2 regions of the Streptomyces sp. NPDC096105 genome follow, and region 2 is predicted to be linked to the other one. Evidence: predicted binding sites of a transcription regulator. Region 2 holds the regulator's gene; the other holds the start of a gene.
The links. Region 2 encodes HspR, which represses chaperone genes until heat shock. Its sites were predicted from a motif close to TTGAGNNNNNNNNNCTCAA; they were not measured.
Positions count from the first base shown of each region.

Region 1: the regulator HspR is predicted to act here: its motif matches at 4,375-4,393, upstream of lon (endopeptidase La).

Region 1 is NZ_JBIWGC010000003.1:122,485-131,410, reverse strand. Features, by position in the region: gene ACIQ8B_RS06075 (multifunctional oxoglutarate decarboxylase/oxoglutarate dehydrogenase thiamine pyrophosphate-binding subunit/dihydrolipoyllysine-residue succinyltransferase subunit) at 1-1,313, opposite strand, end outside; gene ACIQ8B_RS06070 (sensor histidine kinase) at 1,605-2,714, opposite strand; gene ACIQ8B_RS06065 (response regulator transcription factor) at 2,711-3,451, opposite strand; gene ACIQ8B_RS06060 (spermidine synthase) at 3,577-4,266, opposite strand; gene lon (endopeptidase La) at 4,416-6,830, shown strand; partial or broken gene ACIQ8B_RS06050 (lysozyme) at 6,988-7,812, opposite strand; gene ACIQ8B_RS06045 (MarR family winged helix-turn-helix transcriptional regulator) at 8,041-8,535, shown strand; gene ACIQ8B_RS06040 (hypothetical protein) at 8,643-8,926, opposite strand, start outside.
Region 2 is NZ_JBIWGC010000002.1:390,133-399,058, forward strand. Features, by position in the region: gene dnaK (molecular chaperone DnaK) at 1-875, shown strand, start outside; gene grpE (nucleotide exchange factor GrpE) at 872-1,540, shown strand; gene dnaJ (molecular chaperone DnaJ) at 1,577-2,749, shown strand; gene ACIQ8B_RS04625 (heat shock protein transcriptional repressor HspR) at 2,754-3,206, shown strand; gene ACIQ8B_RS04630 (sugar ABC transporter substrate-binding protein) at 3,481-4,584, shown strand; gene ACIQ8B_RS04635 (helix-turn-helix transcriptional regulator) at 4,707-5,747, shown strand; gene ACIQ8B_RS04640 (LuxR C-terminal-related transcriptional regulator) at 5,710-6,708, opposite strand; gene ACIQ8B_RS04645 (helix-turn-helix transcriptional regulator) at 6,705-7,724, opposite strand; gene ACIQ8B_RS04650 (hypothetical protein) at 8,038-8,373, shown strand; gene ACIQ8B_RS04655 (pyridoxamine 5'-phosphate oxidase family protein) at 8,542-8,926, opposite strand, start outside.

The DNA of each region.
Region 1 (8,926 bases), on a different contig from region 2:
TGGCCGCGGACCCGGTAGGAGTGGATCAGGTCGAAGACCCGGGCGGCCTTGGTGACGTCGTCGTCGTGGCTGGCGTCGATGTCCTTGAGCCAGCGGACCGGCTCGTAGGGGATGCGCAGGGCCTCGAAGATCTCGTCGTAGAAGTTGTTCTCGCCGAGCAGGAGGTTCGCGACCTGGCGCAGGAACTCGCCGGAGGCGGCGCCCTGGATCACCCGGTGGTCGTAGGTCGACGTGAGCGTCATGACCTTCGAGATGCCGAGCTTGTTCAGGGTGTCCTGGGAGGTGCCCTGGAACTCCGCCGGGTAGTCCATGGAGCCGACGCCCATGATCACCGACTGGCCGGGCATGAGGCGCGGCACGGAGTGCACGGTGCCCAGGCCGCCGGGGTTGGTCAGGGAGACCGTGACGCCGGTGAAGTCGTCCATCGTCAGCTTGTTGTCGCGGGCGCGGCGGACGATGTCCTCGTAGGCCTGCCAGAACTCGAAGAAGTTCAGCGTCTCGGCCTTCTTGATCGCCGCGACGACGAGCTGGCGGTCGCCGTTGGGCTTGACCAGGTCGATGGCGAGACCGAGGTTGACGTGCTCCGGCTTGACCAGGGTGGGCTTGCCGTCCACCTTGGCGTACGACCAGTTCATCGCCGGCATGGCCTTGATGGCCTGCACCATCGCGTAGCCGATGAGGTGCGTGAAGGAGATCTTCCCGCCCCGGGCGCGCTTGAGGTGGTTGTTGATGACGATGCGGTTGTCGAACAGCAGCTTCACCGGGACCGCGCGCACGGACGTGGCCGTGGGCAGCTCCAGCGAGGCGTCCATGTTCTTCGCCACGGCGGCGGACGGACCGCGCAGGGTGACCTGCTCGGGGCCGCTCTTCGCCTCGCCCGCCGGCTCGGCCTTCCCGGCCGGGGCCGGCTTGGCGGCGGGAGCGGCCTGCTTCTTCGGCTGGGCGGGCGCCTGGGCCTTGGCGGGCGCCTGAGCCGGGGCCGGAGCCTTGGCCGTCGGAGCGGCGGCAGCGGGCTTCGCGGCCGGGGCGGGCGTCTCGGCCTTGGCGGGCGCGGCCGGCCGGGACGGAGCGGTGGGGGTCACCGCGGCCCCCGCGGCCGCGTCACCCGCCGGAGCCGAGGACGCGGGAGCGCCCGGCTTGTAGTCGGCGAAGAAGTCCCACCAGGCTCGGTCCACCGAGTTCGGGTCCTGGAGGTACTGCTGGTAGATCTCGTCGACGAGCCATTCGTTGGCACCGAAGGCCGCAGCGGGGTTCTTGCCCGCTTGGTCGGTGTCGGTCGAGATGCTCGAGTTACTGGGGGACTGTGGCGACACGGCGTCAACCGCCCTCTTCCGCTTCGCAAGATGATGGACAGCGGAAATAAAGGCTACGCCTCCCCGCGCGATAAGGTCAGGCCGGGCCCGTGCAACGTCGTGCACATCACATCTCGGCGGGTGTTTCGGCGCTGGAATTGGCGGGAAACAAGCGAGGTTCCGCTTCTTTCGACGGTATCAGGCATCGCTCGACCAGGGCCCGTCGCGCCCCGCGCGCGGGCCTGTGCCTGATCACACGTGTCCGCCAGGACGAACGCGGATGGATCTTGAGGCTCCGCTTCGAACTTTACGTCAACTTGGCACGGAGGAGGGCCCTGGAAGAGTGATCAGAATCCGGCAACCCCGCTCGGATTCCGCCACTCCGATCCGGCCGCCGTGCAGATCCACGGCCCAGCGGGCGATCGCCAGGCCCAGCCCGGTGCCGCCGTCGCTGCCGGGGCCGTGCGGCCGGTTGACGTTGCCGCGGTTGAACCGCTCGAAGACCCGGTGCCACTCCGTGCGCGGGATGCCCGGACCCTCGTCCAGCACCTCCAGCTCCAGCGACTCCGGCTCGGGGCCCCGCCGGGCCCGGACGGTCACCCTGCCGTGCGGCGGGCTGTGCTTGACCGCGTTGTCGATCAGGTTGGCGACCACCTGGTGGATCCGCTCGGGGTCGGCGTGCGCGACCAGCTCGGGCGGCGAGACGTCCAGGTGCAGATGCACGTCCGTACGGGTGTGGCTGCCGGAGCCGGAGGCCATGCCCGCGCGGGCGGAGGCGACCATGTTGGCCTCCTTCAGCACGCCCGACAGGTACGGCCACACCTCGAAGCGGCGCTTCTTCAGCGGCACCACGCCGTTGTCCAGGCGGGACAGGTCCAGCAGCGTCTCCACCAGACGGCCGAGCCGCTCGGTCTGCTTCAGGGCCGTGCGCATCGTCTCGGGGTCGGCCTCGGTGACGCCGTCGACGATGTTCTCCAGCACCGCGCGCAGTCCCGCGATGGGCGTGCGCAGCTCGTGCGAGACGTTGGCCACCAGCTCCTTGCGCTGGCGGTCCTGCGCCTCCAGCTCGTCGGCCATGACGTTGATCGTCTGCGCCAGGTCGCCCAGCTCGTCCCGGCGGCTCTCACGCACCCGGCGGGTGTAGTCGCCGTGCGAGATGGACCGCGCGACGGCGTTCATGTCGTCCAGCGGAGCGGTGAGGGAGTGCGCCACGAACTGGGTGATCAGCAGCGTGGCGATCATCGAGAAGACCGTGATGAAGCGCAGCTCCGTCTTGGTGTGCACGGCGATCACCGACAGTCCGGTGGTGATCAGGACCGAGACGACGACCAGCGCGCCCAGCTTGGTCTTGATCGAGAACGGGCGCACACCGCCCCAGGGATCCTTCTTCCCCTGCCCGCGTCCCCCCGGACCCCCGCTCATGGCGTCGGCGTCTCCAGGGCGTAGCCCACGCCGTGCACGGTGCGGATGCGCTCGGCGCCGATCTTCCGGCGCAGCGCCTTGATGTGGCTGTCCACGGTCCGGGTGCCGGAGGCGTCCGCCCAGTCCCAGACCTCGGCCAGCAGCTGCTCGCGGGAGAGCACCGCGCGCGGGGTGTTGGCCAGGCACACCAGCAGGTCGAACTCGGTGGGCGTCAGGTGGACGTCCTCGCTGCGCACCCGCACCCGGCGCTGGGCGTGGTCGATCTCCAGCTCGCCCAGGCGCAGGATGCCGCTGCGCGGGGTGGTGGCCGCGAGGGCGGCGCGCTCCATGCGGCGCAGCAGCACGTGCACGCGGGCGGCGAGCTCGCGCATCGAGAACGGCTTCGTCATGTAGTCGTCGGCGCCGACGCCGAGGCCCACCAGCATGTCGGTCTCGTCGTCGCGCGCGGTGAGCATCAGCACCGGCACCGGCCGCTGGGCCTGCACGCGCCGGCAGACCTCCAGGCCGTCGAAGCCCGGCAGCATGATGTCGAGGATCAGCAGGTCGGGCTGCCAGGCCTCGGCCGTGTCCACCGCGGACGGGCCGTCGCCCGCCGTTTGCACGAGGAATCCCTCGGCGCGCAGGCGGGTCGCGATGGCGTCCACGATCGTCGCGTCGTCCTCGACCACCAGGACCCTGCGCTGCGCGCCGGGGGTGGTCGTCGCCGTGCCGTTGTGGGAGGTGTGTGTCTGCTCCATCGCCCGCCCCTGAGGTGTGCTTTTTCCGGAATCCGTGGGGTGATCCGTCGTCTGCGCATCACTGCGACCGACGCTTGGATGATCCGCGCCAGGGCAGCAGCGTACGGGGACGCACCACGGGTTTGCTATCCAGGGCGGACGCCGATGTGCACGACGTCCGGAACGCCCCGGGCAACGGGGATCTCTTCGGTACGCACCTGCCGGAACCCGGCATTCCGCAAGGTTCCCTCGAATTCCGGAGAGGGCGTGGCGGACCATAGCGCGAGGACCCCGCGCGGCTTCAACACCCTTGCGCAGGCCGCGAGTCCGTCCGGCGTGTACAGCCCCTCGTTGCCCTCGTCGACGGTCCAGCCGGGCCCGTTGTCGATGTCGAGGCACAACGCGTCGAACGTGTCGGACGTCTCCTTGACGTAGGCCACCAGGTCCTGCTCGACGATCTCCGTCCGGGGGTCGGCGAGCGCCTCGCCGGAGAGCCCGGCCAGCGGGCCCGTGCGGTGCCACTCGATGATCGCGGGCTCCCGCTCCACCACCGTGATCCGTCCCCAGCGCGGCTGCCCGGCCGCGTGCGCCAGGGAGAAGCCGACGCCCAGCCCGCCGATCAGCACCCCCGGGTCCGCCGCCTCCGGGTCCAGGGCGGCCAGGGCGGCGTCCACGAGCAGCCGCTCGGAGCGCCCGTCGGAGGTGTCCATCAGGAAGCAGCCGTTGGCGATGATCTGCAGCAGACCGCCGTGCCTGCGCAGCGCGACCTCGCCGTACGGGCCCTCGCGGCGGTCCAGGACTTCGGGAGCTTCGGGAATGTCGTACGGGGTGGACATGCGTTCATCCTGGCAGGCCCCCGTCCCGGCGATCCGGGGCCGTGGGGCCCGGCCCGGTGATCGCTCAGAGCGAACGCGACTCCGGGAACATTCGGCGGCTCCCCTGCATTGAGTCGACATAGCTCAACTTGACTGCCGAAGGGGAGATCATGGCTGCTGAGTCCACACCGCTCGCCCTGCCCGTGCTGCCGCTCGACGACGAGGTCGTGCTGCCGGGGATGGTGGTTCCGCTGGACCTGAGCGACTCCGAGGTGCGCGCGGCCGTGGAGGCCGCCCAGGCCGCCGCCCGCGACGAACCGGGCAAGCCCCGGGTGCTGCTGGTGCCGCGCGTCGACGGGACCTACGCCGGGACCGGCGTGCTGGGCACGGTCGAGCAGGTCGGCCGGCTGGCCGACGGCGACCCGGGCGCCCTGATCCGCGGCCGGGGGCGGGTGCGCATCGGCGCCGGCACCACCGGGCCGGGCGCGGCGCTGTGGGTGGAGGGCGCCCGCATCGACGAGAGCGTGCCCGACCCGCTGCCCGGCCACGTGACCGAACTGGTCAAGGAGTACAAGGCGCTCGCCACCGCCTGGCTGCGCAAGCGCGGCGCCTGGCAGGTCGTGGACCGGGTCCAGGCCATCGACGACGTCTCCGCCCTCGCCGACAACTCCGGCTACTCGCCGTTCCTCACCACCGACCAGAAGGTCGCCCTGCTGGAGACCACCGACCCGGTGGCCCGGCTGAAGCTCGCCACCCAGCAGCTGCGCGACCACCTCGCCGAGCAGGACGTCGCCGAGACCATCGCCAAGGACGTCCAGGAGGGCGTCGACAAGCAGCAGCGCGAGTTCCTGCTCCGCCGCCAGCTCGAGGCGGTCCGCAAGGAGCTGCGCGAGCTGAACGGCGAGAAGGAGGGCGAGGAGTCCGACGACTACCGGGCCCGCGTCGAGGCCGCCGAGCTCCCCGAGAAGGTCCGCGAGGCCGCGCTCAAGGAGGTCGACAAGCTGGAGCGCGCCTCCGACCAGTCGCCGGAGGGCTCCTGGATCCGCACCTGGCTCGACACGGTGCTGGAGATGCCGTGGAACGAGCGCACCGAGGACTCCTACGACATCCGCGGCGCCCGACAGGTGCTGGACGCCGAGCACGCGGGCCTGCAGGACGTGAAGGAGCGCATCACCGAGTACCTGGCGGTGCGCAAGCGGCGCAACGACCGGGGCCTGGGCGTCGTCGGCGGGCGGCGCGGCGGCGCCGTGCTGGCCCTGGTGGGCCCGCCCGGCGTCGGCAAGACCAGCCTCGGCGAGTCCGTCGCGCACGCGATGGGCCGCAAGTTCGTCCGGGTCGCCCTCGGCGGCGTCCGCGACGAGGCGGAGATCCGCGGCCACCGCCGCACCTACGTCGGCGCCCTGCCCGGCCGGATCGTGCGCGCCGTCAAGGAGGCCGGGTCGATGAACCCGGTCGTCCTGCTCGACGAGATCGACAAGGTCGGCTCCGACTTCCGCGGCGACCCGGCCGCGGCCCTGCTGGAGGTCCTCGACCCGGCGCAGAACCACACCTTCCGGGACCACTACCTGGAGGTCGAGCTCGACCTGTCCGACGTGGTCTTCCTCGCCACCGCCAACGTCCTGGAGGCCATCCCGGAGCCCCTGCTCGACCGCATGGAGCTGGTCCGCCTCGACGGCTACACCGAGGACGAGAAGATCGTCATCGCCCGCGACCACCTGCTCCCGCGCCAGCTGGAGCGCGCCGGCCTGGACACCGACGAGGTCACCCTCGACGAGGGCGCGCTGCGCAAGCTGGCCGGCGAGTACACGCGCGAGGCGGGCGTGCGCAACCTGGAGCGGTCCCTCGCGCGGCTGCTGCGCAAGGTGGCGGCCCAGCACGAACTGGGCGAGCGGGAGCTGCCGTTCACCGTGACCGAGGGCGACCTGCGGGACCTGATCGGACGGCCGCACCACGTGCCGGAGTCCGCCCAGGAACCGGCCGAGCGGCGCACCGCCGTGCCCGGTGTCGCCACCGGGCTCGCCGTGACCGGCGCCGGCGGTGACGTCCTCTACGTCGAGGCGTCCCTGGCCGACCCGGAGACGGGCGCGGCGGGGCTCACCCTGACCGGTCAGCTGGGCGACGTGATGAAGGAGTCCGCGCAGATCGCGCTGAGCTTCCTGCGCAGCCACGGCGCCGAGCTGGAACTGCCGGTGGGCGACCTGAAGGACCGGGGCGTGCACATCCACTTCCCGGCGGGCGCCGTGCCCAAGGACGGCCCGAGCGCGGGCATCACGATGACCACGGCCCTGGCCTCGCTGCTCTCCGGACGGCTGGTCCGCACGGACGTGGCGATGACCGGCGAGGTGTCGCTGACCGGGCGGGTGCTGCCGATCGGCGGGGTGAAGCAGAAGCTGCTCGCCGCGCACCGGGCCGGCGTCACCACCGTGATCATCCCCAAGCGCAACGAGCCCGACCTGGACGACGTCCCGGCGGAGGTGCTGGAGAAGCTGGACGTGCACGCAGTCACCGACGTCCGCCAGGTCCTGGAACTGGCGCTGTCCCCGGCCACCGACGAGGCGGCGCCGGAGGTTCCGGTGGCCGCGTGACCGGGCTGCCGGACGAGGAGGGCCCGGGTCCCGTGAGGGAGGCCCGGGCCCTTCCCCCGGCCCGGGTCCTTCCCCCGGCCCGGGCCGCTCCTGCGCCGGGCGTCGGGGCCTGTCCCGGGTCCGAGGCGCCGCGCCTGCCGGGGCCGTCGGGTCGGTCGCCGGCGGCGAAGGCCCGCACCCGGTCGAGGGTGCCGTTGAAGCGGTCGTGGTCGCCGACCGCCGGGCCGGTCGAGGCGTACTGCCACATCGTGTACGTGCTCCAGCCGGCGGGCAGTTCGCCGACGGTGGAGGCGTACCGGGCGATCCACAGCGGGGTGCCGGCGGCGAAGCCGGCGTGGTCGCCGGTGCACTGCTTCCACCAGCTGGTGGCGGTGTGGAGGACGGCGTCGCGGCCGGTGCGGGCGCGGTAGCGGTCGAGGAAGTCGCGGATCCAGCTCACCATGGCGCTCACCGACTTGCCCTAGCAGGCGTCGCCGTACGGGTTCCACTCGATGTCCAGGACGCCGGGCAGGGTGCGTCCGTCGGCGGACCAGGCGCCGCCGCGGTCCACGAAGTGGTCGGCCTGCGCGGCGCCGCTCGCGGTGTCGGGCGTCGCGAAGTGGCAGGCGCCGCGGACCGTGCCGACGTCGTAGGAGCCGTTGTACTGCTGCGGGTGGTACGGGTTGGTGTAGTACGTGCCCTCCGTGGCCTTGGCGTAGGCCCAGCGCACCCCGCTGTCCCACAGGGCGGCCCAGGCGACGTCGCCCTGGTGGCTGGAGACGTCCACGCCCTCCGTCCGGGCGGAGCGGGCGGTGGGCAGGCCGGCCCGGCCGTCGTGGGCGAGGACGCCCATGCCCATGTGGGCGGAGCCGCGCGGCGGGACGGCCGGGGCGGCGCCGTCGGCGACGGCGGCGGTCCGCGGGAGGGCGAGCAGCGCGAGCAGGACGGCGCCGGCGGCGCCGAGCGCGCGTATGCGGACGAGGCGGGATCCGTGCACAGGCATGACGCATCTCCGGACGGTCACGGGACGCACCCGGAAGGTGACCCGCCTCGCATGCGGTGGGCATGCCGCGTGAGGGCCCGACGGGGAAACCGCGGGGCGCCGGCCGCGGCGGCGGGCGCGATCACCGCGCGCTGCCGTTGGTCTACGCCTGCGAAATACTGGTGGAGCTGCGGCGACGCCGCCACTCGGCGGAAACTTTCGGAACGGGAAACCGAGGCAGGGGCCAACGTGCACGAAGACGGAAACGGCGGCGGGGAGCACGCCGCCTCGCCGGAACCCGGGTCCGGTGCGGAACAGCCCGCGCTCCTGGCGCTGGAACGCGAGTTGACGGTCCTGCTGCGACGCGCCCGGGCCAACCAGGGGGAGATGGCGCGCGAGGTCCACCCCGACCTCGAGCCGTCCGCGTACGGGCTGCTGGTCCGTCTGGAGGAGTGCGGGCGGCAGCGGGCCACCGAACTCGCCGCCTACATCGGCGTCGGCAAGGCGACGATGTCCCGTCAGCTGCGCGCCCTGGAGGACCTCGGGCTGGTGGGCCGCGAGCCCGACCCCGTCGACGGCCGCGCCTGGCTGGTCACCCTCACGGAGGAGGGCCGCCACCGCGTGAGCCGCGTCCGCGAGGCCCGCCGCGCCCGCTACGCCGGCCGCTTCGCCGACTGGGACCCGGCGGAGGTCGCCGAGCTGGCCCGGCTGCTGCACCGGCTCAACCGGGGGATGGAGCGGTAGGGCTCCCACGGTGCGGGTGCTTCGCACCGGCGGGTCGGCCGCCCGGGTGACGGCGGCCACGGGGCGTCAAGGGGCGGCGCCACCGGCCGGCCGTGCGGGTGACGTCGTCAGCCCGGCGGCAGCTCGACGTGGACGACCGTCGCGTCGTCGTGGGTCTTGCCGCCCGGGGGACGGTCCCGTTCCAGGGCGCGGACGCGCTTCACCAGACTTCGGGCGCCCTCCTGGCGGATCAGGGCCACGCAGTCCGCCCAGTCGCCCTCGCCGAAGCGGTCCACCCAGCGGGTCGCGCCGTCCGTCAGCGCCGTCAGGGCGCGCACCCGGTCGCGGGGCAGGGAGACGGTGACGGCGCGTGAGGACACCGACGGGTCGGCAGCGGCGGTGAAGAAGCCGC
Region 2 (8,926 bases):
AGGAGCTGACCGGCGGCAAGGAGGCCAACAAGGGCGTCAACCCGGACGAGGTCGTCTCCATCGGCGCCGCGCTCCAGGCCGGTGTCCTCAAGGGCGAGGTCAAGGACGTCCTCCTGCTCGACGTCACCCCGCTGTCCCTCGGCATCGAGACCAAGGGCGGCATCATGACCAAGCTGATCGAGCGCAACACCACGATCCCGACCAAGCGCTCGGAGATCTTCACCACGGCCGAGGACAACCAGCCGTCCGTGCAGATCCAGGTCTACCAGGGCGAGCGCGAGATCGCGGCGTACAACAAGAAGCTGGGCATGTTCGAGCTGACCGGTCTGCCGCCGGCGCCGCGCGGCGTCCCGCAGATCGAGGTCTCCTTCGACATCGACGCCAACGGCATCATGCACGTCACGGCGAAGGACCTCGGCACCGGCAAGGAGCAGAAGATGACCGTCACCGGCGGTTCGTCGCTCCCGAAGGACGAGGTCGAGCGGATGCGCCAGGAGGCCGAGAAGTACGCGGAGGAGGACCACGCCCGCCGCGAGGCCGCCGAGACGCGCAACCAGGGCGAGCAGCTCGTCTACCAGACCGAGAAGTTCCTCACGGACAACGCGGACAAGGTGCCCGGCGAGATCAAGACCGAGGTCGAGGCCGCCGTCGCCGAGCTGAAGGAGAAGCTCAAGGGCGAGGACACCGCCGAGATCCGCACGGCCACCGAGAAGGTCGCGGCCGTCTCGCAGAAGCTGGGCCAGGCCATGTACGCCGACGCCCAGGGCGCGCAGGCCGCGGGCGGCGCGTCCGCCGGCGCCGGTGAGGCCAAGGCCGACGACGACGTCGTCGACGCCGAGATCGTCGACGAGGACCGCAAGGACGGTGCGGCGTGACGGAAGAGACCCCGGGCTTCGACGAGCAGCAGCCCGATGTCCCTTCCGGCGCACCGTCCGAGGACGCCGAGCCGCAGGCCGCCGCTCCCGCTGAGGAAGAGGCGGCCCCGGCCGGGGACACGGAGCAGAACGCCGCTCTGGTGGCGCAGCTGGACCAGGCCCGCACCGCGCTGAACGAGCGCACCGCGGACCTCCAGCGCCTCCAGGCCGAGTTCCAGAACTACCGCCGCCGGGTGGAGCGTGACCGGGCAGCGGTCAAGGAGACCGCCGTGGCGAATCTCCTGTCCGAACTGCTCCCGATGCTCGACGACATCGGCCGGGCGCGGGACCACGGCGAGCTGGTCGGTGGCTTCAAGTCGGTCGCCGAGTCGCTGGAGACCACGGTGGCGAAGCTGGGCCTCCAGCAGTTCGGCAAGGAGGGCGAGCCCTTCGACCCGACGATCCACGAGGCCCTGATGCACTCCTACGCGCCGGACGTCACCGAGACGACGTGCGTGGCGATCCTGCAGCCGGGGTACCGCATCGGCGAGCGCACCATCCGCCCCGCGCGGGTGGCCGTCGCCGAGCCGCAGCCCGGCGCGCAGACGGTCAAGCCCGCCGAGGAGAGCGCCGAGGACCGGGCCGACGCGGAGAACAAGGAGAACGGTGGCCCGGAGGAGGGCTGACGTTATAGCTGACGCAGGGAAGGAGGGACGTCGGGGATGAGCACCAAGGACTTCATCGAGAAGGACTATTACAAGGTCCTCGGCGTCCCCAAGGACGCCACCGAGGCCGAGATCAAGAAGGCGTACCGGAAGCTCGCCCGCGAGTACCACCCGGACGCCAACAAGGGGAACGCCAAGGCGGAGGAGCGGTTCAAGGAGATCTCCGAGGCGAACGACGTCCTCGGGGACCCCAAGAAGCGCAAGGAGTACGACGAGGCGCGCGCCCTCTTCGGCAACGGCGGGTTCCGTCCGGGGCCGGGCGCGGGCGGCGGCACCTTCAACTTCGACCTGGGTGACCTCTTCGGAGGTCAGGCCGGCGGCCAGGCGGGCGGCTTCGGCGGCGGCCTCGGTGACGTCTTCGGGGGCCTGTTCAACCGGGGCGGCACGGGGACCTCGCGGACCCAGCCGCGCCGGGGCCAGGACATCGAGTCCGAGGTGACGCTCAGCTTCACCGAGGCGATCGAGGGCGCGACCGTTCCGCTGCGGATGTCGTCGCAGTCGCCCTGCAAGGCCTGTTCGGGCACCGGCGACAAGAACGGCACACCGCGCGTGTGCCCGACCTGCGTCGGCACCGGACAGGTGGCGCGGGGCTCCGGCGGCGGCTTCTCGCTGACCGACCCGTGCCCGGACTGCAAGGGCCGCGGCCTGATCGCGGAGGAGCCCTGCGAGGTCTGCAAGGGCAGCGGCCGGGCCAAGTCCTCGCGGACGATGCAGGTGCGCATCCCCGCGGGGGTCAGCGACGGCCAGCGGATCCGGCTGCGCGGCAAGGGGGCGCCCGGCGAGCGCGGCGGCCCCGCGGGCGACCTGTACGTCGTCGTGCACGTCGGCGCCCACCCGGTGTTCGGCCGCAAGGGCGACAACCTGACGGTCACCGTGCCGGTCACGTATCCCGAGGCGGCCCTCGGCGGTGAGATCCGGGTGCCGACGCTGGGCGGTCCGCCGGTGACGCTGAAGCTGCCTCCGGGCACGCCCAACGGGCGCACCATGCGCGCCCGCGGCAAGGGGGCGGTCCGCAAGGACGGCACCCGCGGTGATCTGCTGATCACCGTCGAGGTGAGTGTTCCCAGGGACCTGTCGGGGAAGGCTCGTGACGCCCTGGAGGCGTATCGCGAGGCAACCGCGGACCAGGATCCGCGGGCGGAGCTGTTCCAGGCCGCGAAGGGAGCTTGATGCGATGGACGGCCGTCGACGCAATCCGTACGAACTGACCCAGGACACCCCGGTCTACGTCATTTCGGTGGCGGCGCAGCTCTCCGGTCTCCACCCGCAGACGCTGCGTCAGTACGACCGGCTGGGGCTTGTGTCGCCGGACCGCACGGCGGGCCGGGGCCGCCGCTACTCGGCCCGTGACATCGAACTGCTCCGTCAGGTGCAGCAGTTGTCGCAGGACGAGGGCATCAACCTGGCCGGAATCAAGCGCATCATCGAACTGGAGAACCAGGTCGCCGCCCTCCAGGCCCGCGTGGCCGAACTGGAGGACGCGCTCGACGGCGCGGCGGCGGCGATGCGTCAGCGTGAGGCCGCCGTGCACGCCTCCTACCGCCGTGACCTGGTGCCTTACCAGGAAGTGCAGCAGACCAGCGCGTTGGTGGTCTGGCGCCCCAAGCGCCAGCAGCAGTCGGACTGACCGCGCGCGGACGCGGAGAGGGGCCCGGGAGTCCATGCGACCCCCAGGCCCCTTCTCTCATGCCTGAGCACACCTGTGGCTATGGTATGCCTGCGTGTCCAGGTGATCCTCGCGGTGTGTCCGCAGGACTTTCACGAGTTCAGCGCGCCGTGTCGTGTCCATCTCGTTAAGTGGTTGCCCCTTGACGCGGATGGGCGCCGAAGCGTTGGCTTTTCAGTCACATGGGCCGCAAAGCTGTGCCCACGTCCAAAACGCACCTGAAGTGAGCCCTCGCATGCGTCGTATCGCCATATCCGTGGCCGCCGTCTCCATGTCCGTCACGCTCGCCGGCTGCGGCCTCGGCGCGGCGAGCAGCAGCGACGACGCGAGCCCCGCCAAGGGGGACGACATCACGGTGGGCCTGCTCCTCCCGGAGAAGGCCAACACGCGGTACGAGCAGTTCGACTACCCCATCTTCAAGAAGAAGGTGGAGTCGCTCACCGACAACAAGGGCAAGGTCGAGTACGCCAACGCCGAGGCGGACGCCGACAAGCAGGCCGGCCAGATGCAGAGCATGATCGACAAGAAGGTCGACGTCATCGTGCTGGACGCGGTGGACTCGCACGCCATCGCGGAGAGCGTCACCAAGGCCAAGGACGCGGGCATCCCGGTCATCGCCTACGACCGGCTCGCCGAGGGCCCGATCGACGCGTACATCTCCTTCGACAACTCGCTGGTCGGCGAGGTGCAGGGGCGCACCCTGCTGGAGGCGCTCGGCGGCGACCTGAGCATCACCGACAAGATCGTGATGATGAACGGCTCGTCCACCGACCCCAACGCCAAGCAGTTCAAGGCGGGCGCGCTGTCCGAGCTCAAGGGCAAGGTCACCATCGCCAAGTCCTTCGACACCAAGGACTGGGACCCCAAGAACGCCGAGAAGAACATGTCCGAGGCGATCAGCGAGATCGGCCTGGAGAACATCGAGGGCATCTACTCCGCCAACGACGGCATGGCGGGCGGCATCGTCAAGGCGCTGCGCGCCGCCGGCGCGACCGAGCTGCCGCCCATCACCGGCCAGGACGCGGAGATCGCCGCGGTGCAGCGGATCGTGGCCGGCGAGCAGTACATGAGCGTGTACAAGTCCTACCCGGAGGAGGCCGAGAGCGCCGCGGAGATGGCCGTGGCGCGGGTCCAGGGCCGGGACATCCAGTTCGACGCGCTCACCCGCGACCGCGTCGACAGCCCCACCCGGCAGGACATCCCGGCGCAGCTGGTGCCGGTGGTCGCGCTGACGAAGGACAACATCCAGGACACCGTGATCGCTGACGGGTTCTACGAGGTGTCGGACATCTGCACCGGGGAGTACAAGGCCGCGTGCGCGGAGATCGGCCTGAAGTAACAGCCGCACGAATCCGGCCACCGGCCGGCCCCCCGGGCCGGCGCGGTGGCCTGTCCCGTGTTGCACAGCAGGTTCCGGCCGCGCATAGTTGCGCTGCGGAAAGACGCTGAACCGGGGGTGGTATGGGCGATGGCCGGGCACACGGGGCGGAGGAGCATCCGCACGGTGCTGACCGACTGTGCGAGGCCGGGGACCGCGTGTACTCCCGGGCCGTACGGCGCGGACGGCTGCCGCGCCGGGAGGCCGAGCGGGTGCCCTGCCTGCTGGAGCTGGCCCTGCTGCACCCCGACCCGGACGACATGGACTGGCTGGTCCCGACCTCCCCGCAGGAGGTCATGACCCGGCTGCTGCGCGGCATGTACGACGAGGTGAGGGCGAGTCAGCGCCGCGTCGGCTCGGCGGTCGCCGCGTTCGAGTGGTACGCCGGTCTCGGCCGCCAGGTGCCGGCCGCGGGGGCGTCGTCCGAGGGCCCGGCGATCCGGGTGCTGGACGGACTGGCCCGGATCCAGGCCGCGATGGACGAGGCGACGCAGGCGTGCACCACCGAGGTGCTCACCGTCCAGCCCGGCGGCATCCGGCGCGAGGCCGAGCTGTCGGAGGGCCTGCACCGGGCGATGGCGCTGCGCGGGCGGGGCGTGCGCATGCGGGACCTGTACACCCATGTCGCCCGCCACGGGCACGGGTTGCTCAGCTACCTGGAGCTGATGGGCGACGCGGTGGAGGCGCGCACGCTGGACGAGGTCATCGAGCGGCTCATCCTCTTCGACCGCACGGTCGCCTTCATCCCCGCCAACACCGAGCGCACGATGGCGCTGGAGCTGCGCCATCCGGCGCTGGTGGAGTACCTGGGCACGGTCTTCGAGCGGCTGTGGCGGCTCGCCATCCCGCTGACCGCCCCGCTCCCGGACACCGGTATCGAGGGCATCTCGCACCGCGAGCAGTCCATCGCCGCCCTGCTCGCGGAGGGTCACCAGGACGCGGTGATCGCGGAGCGCCTCGGCATCAGCGTGCGCACCTGCCGGGCGCACATCGCCCGCCTCTCCGAGACGCTGGGGGCGGCGAGCCGCACGCAGCTGGGCGTGCGGATCGCCCAGGCGGGGCTGGACGGCGCGCGGCCGCCGGTGGTCACCCCTCCCGGCCGAGGATCCCCGACCGTGCGATGAGGTAGCCGAGCTGGGCGCGGCTGCCGCTGCCCAGGGTCGCCGCGAGCTTCGCGATGTGGACGCGCGCGGTCCGGATGTTCATGCCCAGCCGGTCGGCGATGACGGCGTCCGTGTGCCCCTCGACCAGGAGCCGCGCGATGGCCCGCTGCCGGGCGGTGACGCCGCCCAGGGAGGGCGGCTGGACGGTCTGGGGATGCATGGGGGTGGCGAGCCGCCACAGCCGGTCGAACATGCTCACCAGATAGGCGATGACCGCCGGATGCCGGATTTCCAGCGCGATGTCGGAGTGCCCTTCCCCGGCGCCGGGGATGAAGGCCACCGCCTGGTCCACGATGATCATGCGGCCGGTGACCTCGTCCATGGTGCGGGCCTGGGCGTCGCCCCTCAACCGCTCGTACCGGGCGACGACCAGGGGGATGTGCCGCTGCGTGTGCGGATAGATCACGCGGATCCTGCCGCCGCGGTCGAGGAACTGCTGATCGCGGACCATGGCCGCGGCCTGGGCCGTCCTGGCGTACTCGGACGTCTGGTAGCTGTTGGGCGGCTGGATGCAGAGGACTTCCCGCGTGCCTTCCGCCAGGGCCCGCGCGATGGCGCCGTTGATGCGGTCGAGGCCGCTGAGCAGGCAGAGGGTGGGAGCGCTCGCCTCACCGGCCGGCGGGTCGCCGGTGCGCATGAGCGAGTGAAAGGTTTCGGCCAGCCACTCCTCCCGGCGCCGTTCCGCCGCGATGCGCTCCCCGGAGTGGCGCAGCAGCCGCTGCAGGGCGACCGTCGGGGGCAGCGGCTCCAGCCTGCTCAGGTCGTCCGCGGCGGGCCGCAGCAGGCCCAGGTCCACCGCGCACGGAGCCGCCTCGGCCTCGGCCGCGTCCAGCCGGCCCTCGCGCAGGGCCTTCTCGTACAGTCCGGTCCCCGCCGGACACAGGTCGTCCGGTCCGTGCTCCGCGTGCGGCGTGCCGGTCACCGGGGGCTGCCCTCCTGGTCGAGGATCCCGGACTGGGCTATCAGGTAGCCGAGCTGGGCGCGGCTGCCGCTGCCCAGGGTGGCGGCCAGTTTGGCTATGTGGGCCCGGCAGGTGCGGACGTTCATGCCCAGCCGGCGGGCGATCGCCTCGTCCACGTGTCCCTCCACGAGGAGTTTGGCGATGGAGTGCTGGACCTCCGTGAGTCCGTCCGGCGCCGGTTCGTAGGGCGCGCCCGCGTCGAAGGAGACCGCGCGGGTCCACATGAACTCGAAGACCTTGATGAGGTAGCGCACCAGGCCCGGGTGGCGCAGCTCCAGGGCCACCTGCCGGTCCTCGCGGATGGGGATGAAGGCGACGGACTCGTCGCAGATGATCAGCCGCTCCACCAGTTCGTCGATGGTGCGGTACTCCACCTTCGCGGTGTCGAACCGCGCCACGTAGGCGAGCGTCTCGGGGCTGTGCCGGGCGGTGTGCTGGTACAGGGTGCGGATGCGCACCCCCCGCTCGGTCATCTGCTGGTCGCGCTCCAGCGCCTGGGCCAGGGTGTGCTCCAGGCGGCGGCCGCCCGGCTGTACGGCCAGCATCTCGGAGCGGCACTGGGAGGTGGCCAGGTCGAGCGCGGCGTTGATCCGGTCGAAGCCCTCCAGAACGGTCATCGATTCGGTGCTCGTGGTGGCCTGGGCGCTGAGAGTCATGAACGGCTCGAACGCGTCGGCGAGTTCGATCGACATCCGCCGGCGTTCCGTGATCTCCCGTTCCAGGGGGTTGAGCCGCTGGGCGAGAGCCACCGCCGGCGACACCGGCCGCAGCCAGTTCGGGTCGTCCGGATCGGGGTGCAGCAGGGCCAGTTCCATGAGGCAGGGAGCGGGTTCCACGTCCGCGCGCGGGATGCGGCCCGCGCGGAGAGCGTCGCCGTACAACCTGCTCCCGGCCTCGCACAGTTCGGTCACCGCATGGGGATGTGCGTCATTGGTCCGATTCGTAGTCAAATCTCCACCCCCCAGGGTCCTGAACATGCAGGAACATGATGCACCGATTGTGTGGCCATGACGTGCCCGAATGAGCCATCGTCTTACTTGACGGGGGAAGGGTGACTTTCGAGTGAGGACGAAGCCGACTATGCGCAAGAGAACGCTTCGCTCGGTACTTGTCGCCGTCTTCTCCGCCGTCATGGCCTTCGGGGTGCTGAGTGGCCTGGCCGGCGCGGAAGGCGACGTCCGGGCTGACAGCAGTTGGGGAGCGATCGGGACGGGGAAGGCCCTGCCTCCGGACAGCAGCTGGGGTCCCGTGGCTCCCCACGCCACTGACGACAGCAGTTGGGGCTGACAGATGACCACGCCACCCGACGATCGTTCCTTCCGGCGTGAGATGGCGACCGCCTACCGGTCCGGATGGCACTTCATCGACCTGGTCACCGCCATCCCGCACAGCGGTGACTCGCTGATGGTGACCGTCTTCGGTGAGCCCGTGGTCGTCACCCGCGACGAGGACGGGGACGTGCGGGCGTACCGGTGCCTGCGCCGGCCCAGGGGGGCGCCGAAACCCGTCCGGTGTGCCGTCCGGTACGGCATGATCTTCGTGAACCTGGACCAGCGGGACCACCGGCAGGTGGAGTCCGGTTCCCTGGCCCCCCGGACCATCTCGGCCACCCCCCGCAGTGCCTGACGCGATTCCCCCGTCGTAACAGATCGCGCAGGTGCTTCCCCCCGCAGCGGCGTCACCGTGACCTGAACACGGTGACGCCGCTGCAGTTTTCGGGGGACATTTCCGGGTATCGGCCGGATCGGCCGATGGCCGGAAGGCGTCGCTCCCCGGCGCGTGTCACGGCTTTCCTCAGCCTCGCCCCATCGCGCGCGTGAGCGCGATCTCGATGACCACCCGGTCCGGGTTGGGGCCGGGCGTCCGTCCGTAGCGCTCCGCGTACCGCCGCACCGCGTCCTCGACGCGCTCCGGTTCCGTGTGGACCCGCGCCCGCCCCTCCAGCGTCGCCCACCGTCTGCCGTCGACCTGGCAGACCGCGACGGGCGCGCCCTCGTCCCCCGCCGCCCGTACGTGGCGGACCTTCGCGCTGGTCCGGTTGGTGATCACCCGGGCGAGCGACTGCTCCGGGTCGTACGTGACGCCGACGGGTACCAGGTGCGGTGTGCCGTCCGGACGGAGCGTGGTCAGCGTGCAGAGGTGCCGCTCGCGCCAGAAGCTGAGGTACGAAGCGCCCGGA